3 regions of the Streptomyces chartreusis genome follow, and region 3 is predicted to be linked to each of the others. Evidence: riboswitches for the same ligand, from Rfam matches in the RefSeq annotation. Region 3 holds a riboswitch; each other region holds the start of a gene.

Region 1 (2,255 bases), 1.2 Mb from region 3:
CTCGGCGTGCTCGGCCGTACGGACCAGGTGTGGACCTCGGACAACACCGACCCGCTCGACCGGCTCGCCATCCAGCACGGCTTCAGCCAGATCCACCCGGCCCGGGCCATGGCCGCCTGGGTCACCGACAGCCCGAACGCCATGCTCAACCACCGTGCCAGCTCGCTGCGCTTCCGCTTCGTGAGCGCGATGGCCGGGGTGCTCGGGGTCGGCGGCGACCTCGCGCGGTGGACCGAGGAGGAGCTCGCCGAGGCCGGGGAGTGGGTGACGCTCTACAAGGAGATCCGGCCCCTGGTGCAGCGCGGCGACCTGTACCGGTTGCGGCCTCCGCGGGGCGGGCTGAGCGCGGTGCAGTACGTGCTCGGGGGCGAAACGGTCGTTCTGGCCTGGCTCCAGGCGCAGAGCTACGGCGAGCCTCTTCCGGCGCTCCGGCTGCGGGGTCTGGATCCGACAGCTGCGTATCAATGCCTTGAAACGGGCGAAATTCACCGAGGGGCCGTATTGGTGCATCACGGACTGCGGGCCGGCTTGAAGGGTGACCTCGATGCGGCAGTTATTCGCCTCCGTCGCATCTAGGTGATCTGTCCGAATTGGCGTCTTCATTCCAACTCGCTCTGCAATAAAGAAAGCTGGAGCAGTGTCACGTGAGGAGCGTCATAGCCGTGACGGTGCGTCGCCCGTCATGTCCACGTAATTCATAGGCTTTTCAAGGGGCTTTGAGTCGGACGACAGTCCCATATTTCACGCACGGTGACGGCTAATTCCCACAAGGGATCAACAGGAACGCATTCGGACGGAACCTCTCACTTGTTCCCATGCGTCTTCCTCGCTTACGTTCGCCACCAATCCGGACGGACGCCCAATCCTGCCGCCGCTCGGATTCCGCGCAAACTCACCCGTGCACGGCAGGAGCGGGGGACCCACAGGTACAACCGCCTGTTCCGGTCTCCGGAACGGCTAGGGGTCAAGTCGCGCCACGGCGCGGCCGGGCATCTCCAGCCCGCACCCGACAGCTCACCTCGCAGGCGCCGGAGAGGAATTCGTCATGCCCGCGAAGGGTAAGCATCGCCGTCCGAAGTCCCTGCGCTTCACCCGCTCCATCGCCGTCGCCGGAACCGGTGGCGCCGCTCTCGCTCTTCCCCTCATGGGAGCCACCGGCGCCCACGCCGCTCCCTCGCAGTCCGTTTCGGAAAAGGCCGTTCAGTCCCTTCCGATCGCCGGCCAGAAGGCCGCCGACAAGAAGGCCGCCCAGAAGAAGGCGGACGTGCGGACCTATTCGGTGAAGGTCGGCGATTACCTTTCGAAGATCGCCGACGAGCAGAACGTCAGCGGTGGCTGGAAGAAGCTCTACGCCGACAACCGTGAGGCCGTCGGCTCCGACCCGTCGCTGATCCACCCGGGTCTCAAGCTCGCCGTCGGCGGCAAGAAGGCCGCGACGACCGCCCCCAAGTCGTCGCCCTCCAAGCCCTCTTCGGCGTCCAAGTCGTCCGCGAAGGACTCGTCCGCCGCGAAGCCCGCCGCGCCGAAGAAGGCGACCGCGGCCGCCGAGACCACCAGCACCGTCAACGGCTTCTCCGCCCCGCTGTCCGGCGCCTCCCTCGGCACCGGCTACAAGGTCGCGGGCAGCATGTGGTCCAGCGGCTACCACACCGGCGTCGACTTCGCCGCCGCCACCGGCACCCCGCTGAAGGCGGTCGGCGCGGGCACCGTCGTCTCGGCCGGCTGGGGCGGCGCGTACGGCAACCAGGTCGTCATCCAGCTCGCCGACGGTTACTACGCCCAGTACGCCCACCTGTCCTCGCTCTCGGTCTCCAGCGGCCAGACCGTGACCGCGGGCCAGCAGATCGGCCTCTCCGGCGCGACCGGCAACGTCACCGGCCCGCACCTGCACTTCGAGATCCGCACCACGCCGGACTACGGCTCGGACGTGGACCCGGTCGCCTACCTGCGCGCCAAGGGTGTCGCCATCGGCTGACGCGGCGCCACGCCAGAACCACCTGCCTGACACACGGCCGAAGGCCGGACCCCGATCCCCGGGTCCGGCCTTCGGTATGTTGCGCCCACAACACCCCTGTTCAAAGGGTTATTCCACGTTTGGTGAACACTTTAGGAGTGGCTTATCTCACCGATCGTCAACCCTTTCCTACGGTCGCGTAGGTCACATTCGAAGGTGAATCATGGGCCGATGTGGCAGACGATTCGAAGAGTGACAGCAGTGCAGTGATCGGGTCGTACGTTGCGGTGGGGGACAGCTT
Region 2 (2,255 bases), 1.5 Mb from region 3:
GACACCCTGACGCGTATCACCCGGTAAGGGGTGATACGCGTCGATGGGTGGCTCGCTGCTCCCCGTAGGGCCGCTGCTTCTAGTAGGGCCCGTTCACGTTGTCGATCGAGCCGTAGCGGTCGGCCGCGTAGTTGCACGCGGCCACGATGTTCGCGACGGGGTTGTAGGGGTCGTACACGGTCCCCGGCACGTGGTAGGCCGCGAAGGTGGGGTCGATGACCTGGAGGAGGCCCTTGGACGGGGTGCCGGCCACGGCGTTGGAGTCCCAGTTGTTGATGGCCAGCGGGTTGCCGGACGACTCACGCATGATGTTGCGGTGAATGCCCTCGTACGAACCCGGGATTCCGTTCTGTCCCATGATGTCCAGGGCGTTGCGGATCCAGCCGTCGAGGTTGTCCGGGAACGTCTTCACGGAGGACTGGGTGGCCTGCGCGACGGAGGACTTCTTGGCGGGCGCGGCGGCCTTGGAGGCCGTCTTGCCCGGCGTGCTGACCTTCTTGGTCGCCCGGACCTTCAGGTCGGTGCCCGGGTGGATCAGCCGGGGGTCGTCGCCGATGGCCTTGCGGTTGTCCTTGTAGAGCTGCTTCCAGCCGCCCTGGGAGTCGTAGCGGTCGGCGATGCCGTAGAGCGTGTCGCCCTTCTTGGTGGTGTACGCGACGGAGCCGACCTTCGCCGTCGCGGGCTCGGCGGCGGTTGCGGCGGTCGCGCCCAGGAGGGGGAGGGCGAGAGCGGCGGTGCTGGTTCCGGCGATGACGGCACGGCGGGTGAGCGGGGTGGTGCGGGGGCGGCGGTGCTTGCCTCGGGGCATGGCGCTGTTCCTCTCCGACGCCTGCGAGGTGAGCTGTCGGGTTCGGGCGGGAGATGCCCGGCCGGGCCACCGTGCGGCAGCGCGACTTCACCCCTAGCCGGGCCGGCGCGCCATGAAGGCGTCCGGTCCGGCGGCTTACCTGGGTCCCCCGCTCCTGCCGTGCGTTTGTGAGTTACGTGGGTGGATGACTCGGGCGGCGGCAGGATTAGGCGTCCGCCCGACGAGCGGGAACGTATGCGAGAGCACATGCCCGGAACAAGTGCCGTCGTCACCTGTAGGGCAGTTTGACCTTGGTCTGAGGCGAATGAGGCGCTTGATCCTTTGCGGTTGTTAATCCTCAACTTGCTTTCGGGGCAAGGCGGGAAGGGATGCTGTCGGAGGGGTGTGTCGACGGGCGTGAGTGACCCAACTCACTGGCAGGCGCAAGAGCGGCAAATCGGGCAATGGCTCCAACTCGCCTTTATCCGGCTGTCCGTGGAGTCCGTTTTTCCCGTGCTGGACGGAAAAGCGCGCCTTCGCCCTGCGTGCGGACCGCCTCGCGATGATCTCCGTTCCGTCCAACGTGCGTGCGCGCAAGGGGAGTTCCGTCGCGCCATGGCCAGCGCTTCCGGGCGCATATGTCGACCCTGAGGGTGGAACCTCGTGCGCGGTGCGAGTCGTTGTCATGGCAGTCCTCCGTCCGGCCGGCGGAGGGTGTGATCGGTGAGCCGGCCGTCGACGGGGGAGGTCAGATGGGTGAGGGCGGCCGGGACGGCCGGGACGGCGGCGGGGCCGGTTCGGGACACGGCTCGCTACTTCCGTATAAGTCGATCGATATCCGGCCTTATCAGGTGATCAAAAACATACCGGCCGTGATCCGATACCGCCCGTGGTGGACGGGTGGGCGGCATCGGTGATCGAAACCTGACCGGATACGCTGACTTGAGTGATGGCAGCGACCTATCGACAAACCGTGTAACAGCCAGTGGACACCAGCAGACAGGAGACCCCTCGTGACCGTCGTCGGGCCGTTCGGGCTGAGCGTGCGGGACCAGGCTCTGGAAGCCGATGTCCAGGCCGGATTGGCGGCTGTCGAGGAGGGATTGCTCGAAGCCACCAAGAGTGAGGTCCCCTTCATCACCGAGGCCGCCCAGCATCTGGTGCGGGCGGGTGGGAAGCGGTTCCGGCCGCTGCTGGTGATGCTCGCGGCCCAGTTCGGGGACCCGTACGCGCCGGGGGTCGTCCCCTCGGCCGTCGTCGTCGAGCTCACCCATCTGGCCACGCTGTACCACGACGACGTGATGGACGAGGCGGCCGTACGGCGCGGGGTCGACAGCGCGAACGCCCGCTGGGGGAACTCCGTCGCCGTGCTGACCGGCGACTTCCTCTTCGCGCGGGCCTCGCACATCCTCGCCGACCTCGGGCCCGAGGCGGTCCGGGTGCAGGCCGAGGCGTTCGAGCGGCTGGT
Region 3 (2,255 bases):
TGGCCCGCTCCTGCCCCAGCCTGACCAGGCCGCGCAGGACCTTCAGATGGGCCTCGGTGCGCCGCTGGGCGGCCCGGGAGGCGCCCAGGGGTTCCAGCAGGCCGCGCATCTCCAGCAGGTCGGCGGCCTCCTGCTCGGTCGGTTCGGCGACGCACGCGCCCGCGTGGCGCCGGGTCACCACGAAGCCCTCCGCCTCCAGGGTGCGCAGGGCCTCGCGCACGGGGACACGGGAGACGCCGTAGCGGCGGGCGAGCAGTTCCTCGGTGAGCCGGCTGCCGCGCTCGTAGACACCGGCGACGATGTCGTCCCGGATCGCCGTGCACACCGAGTGCGCCGGAATACGCATGACCGACCTCCGCCTTAATCCCCGTGAAACGTCGACGAATGACGTGTTCTCGAGGACTCTATTGCAATCGGCCGGAATTTCCGACGGCGAGCCGGAATCCATGGATATTTTTTGGTCAGCGTAACGTCCGGAAACAACGAAAGCCCCGGCTCGGGGAGCCGGGGCTTCGAGGGTGCGCGGCGGTGGCGTCAGACGTTCACGCCGTGCCCGCGCAGATAGGCGACGGGGTCGATGTCGGAGCCGTACTCCGGCGTCGTGCGGGCCTCGAAGTGCAGGTGCGGCCCGGTGACGTTGCCGGTGGCGCCGGACAGGCCTATCTGCTGGCCGGGGGTGACGGTCTGGCCGACCGAGACGCCGATGGACGACAGGTGGCCGTACTGCGTGTACGTGCCGTCGTTCATCTTGATCACGATGTTGTTGCCGTACGCCCCGCCCCAGCCGGCCTCGACGACGGTGCCGGAGCCGACCGCGTGGACGGAGGTGCCGCTGGCGGCGTGGAAGTCGACGCCGGTGTGGCTGCCGGAGGACCAGACGGCGCCGCCGGACTTGTAGCCGGTGGAGACGTACGAGCCGGCGATCGGGGAGACGTACGACAGCAGGCGCTTGCGCTCGGCCTCGCGGGCGGCGCGTTCCTTGGCCTCACGCTCCGCCTTCGCCTTCGCGGCCGCCTTCTCGCGGGCGGCCTCCTGAGCGGCCTTCTTCGCGGCGGCGGCCTCCGCGGCGGCCCGCTCCTGGGCGATGGCCTGGGCGTCGATCTGGGCCGCGATGGAGTTCTCGACGGAGATGACGGGTATGAGGCCGGTCTGCTCCGCGGCGGGCTCGGCGGCGAGCGCGGGGGCGGCCAGAGTGCCGACGACTCCGGTGGCGGTGAGCGCGGCGACTCCGGCCGCGCGGGCGGTGGTGCGCTCGAACCGGCCGGGCCTACGGTGCTTCCCGGTGGGGCGGTTCTTCCCCGTGGCGCAGGTGAACGCCATGAAGTGGCTGGTCCTTTCCTTCCCTCTCGCCTACCGGGTTAGCTGACGGGTTCGGAGCAGGAAGGTCTCCTACGGGCCCCCTCGCGACTCGCGCGGGCGTCCGATTCACCCCAGGGACTACGGGTGGGTCCCCGGCTCCCCAGGCTCGCGCCTTACGGGGACTCGGCGATGGCTGTCCGGTGCCGCGGGCGCGGCGCACTGCCTGACGGACAGCCCGGAAGACGCTAAACGCGGCGTCTTTCAATCCCCAAACGGATCGCGGCTTTTGTAGCGCATCCCACAGACCAGACAGGCAACCTCTCCCTCAATTCGGGCATAAGGGGGCCCTGGTGACTCAAGGGTCACCAGGGCCTCTGCACGCGCGTGGCGCCGGACGGCGCGAGCCCGTCCTCTACTCGGCCGCCACGACCTTGACTTCGCCGATGCCGAGGGCCTCGACGGGCTCCCGGATCTCGGCCGCGTCGCCGACGAGGATCGTCACCAGACGGTCCACCGGGAAGGCACTCACGGCCGCCGCGGTGGCCTCGACCGTGCCGGTCGCGGCCAGCTGCTGGTACAGCGTCGCCTGGTAGTCGTCGGGCAGGTGCTGCTCGACCTGGTCGGCCAGCGTGTTCGCCACGGACGCCGCGGTCTCGTACTTCAGCGGCGCCACCCCGACGAGGTTCTGCACGGCGAAGTCCCGCTCGGCGTCGGTGAGCCCCTCGGCCGCGACACCCCGCAGGACCTTCCAGAGGTCGTCCAGGGCCGGACCGGTGTTCGGGGTGTCGACGGAGCCGCTGATGGCGAGCATCGCCGCGCCCGTGCCCTCCGGGGCGGAGCGCAGGACCTGACCGAAGGCCCGCACACCGTAGGTGTAGCCCTTCTCCTCGCGCAGGACCTTGTCCAGGCGTGAGGTGAGGGTGCCGCCGAGGCAGTAGGTGCCGAGCACCTGAGCG

The links. A riboswitch is a leader RNA that binds a small molecule or an ion and turns the genes downstream of it on or off. The one in region 3 is predicted to bind cyclic di-AMP.
Region 1: another riboswitch for cyclic di-AMP. It lies ahead of CP983_RS06365 (LysM peptidoglycan-binding domain-containing M23 family metallopeptidase); the one in region 3 lies ahead of CP983_RS11370 (M23 family metallopeptidase).
Region 2: another riboswitch for cyclic di-AMP. It lies ahead of CP983_RS17965 (transglycosylase SLT domain-containing protein); the one in region 3 lies ahead of CP983_RS11370 (M23 family metallopeptidase).

Annotation. Positions count from the first base shown of each region.
Region 1 is NZ_CP023689.1:1,534,778-1,537,032, reverse strand. It holds gene CP983_RS06370 (alpha-galactosidase) at 1-576, shown strand, start outside; cyclic di-AMP (ydaO/yuaA leader) riboswitch at 876-1,041, shown strand; gene CP983_RS06365 (LysM peptidoglycan-binding domain-containing M23 family metallopeptidase) at 1,046-1,975, shown strand; gene CP983_RS06360 (SGNH/GDSL hydrolase family protein) at 2,221-2,255, shown strand, end outside.
Region 2 is NZ_CP023689.1:4,205,578-4,207,832, reverse strand. It holds gene CP983_RS17970 (HAD family hydrolase) at 1-27, shown strand, start outside; gene CP983_RS17965 (transglycosylase SLT domain-containing protein) at 80-808, opposite strand; cyclic di-AMP (ydaO/yuaA leader) riboswitch at 814-982, opposite strand; gene CP983_RS44955 (hypothetical protein) at 1,471-1,593, opposite strand; gene CP983_RS17960 (polyprenyl synthetase family protein) at 1,801-2,255, shown strand, end outside.
Region 3 is NZ_CP023689.1:2,733,511-2,735,765, forward strand. It holds gene CP983_RS11365 (GntR family transcriptional regulator) at 1-346, opposite strand, end outside; gene CP983_RS11370 (M23 family metallopeptidase) at 535-1,320, opposite strand; cyclic di-AMP (ydaO/yuaA leader) riboswitch at 1,333-1,498, opposite strand; gene CP983_RS11375 (M16 family metallopeptidase) at 1,712-2,255, opposite strand, start outside.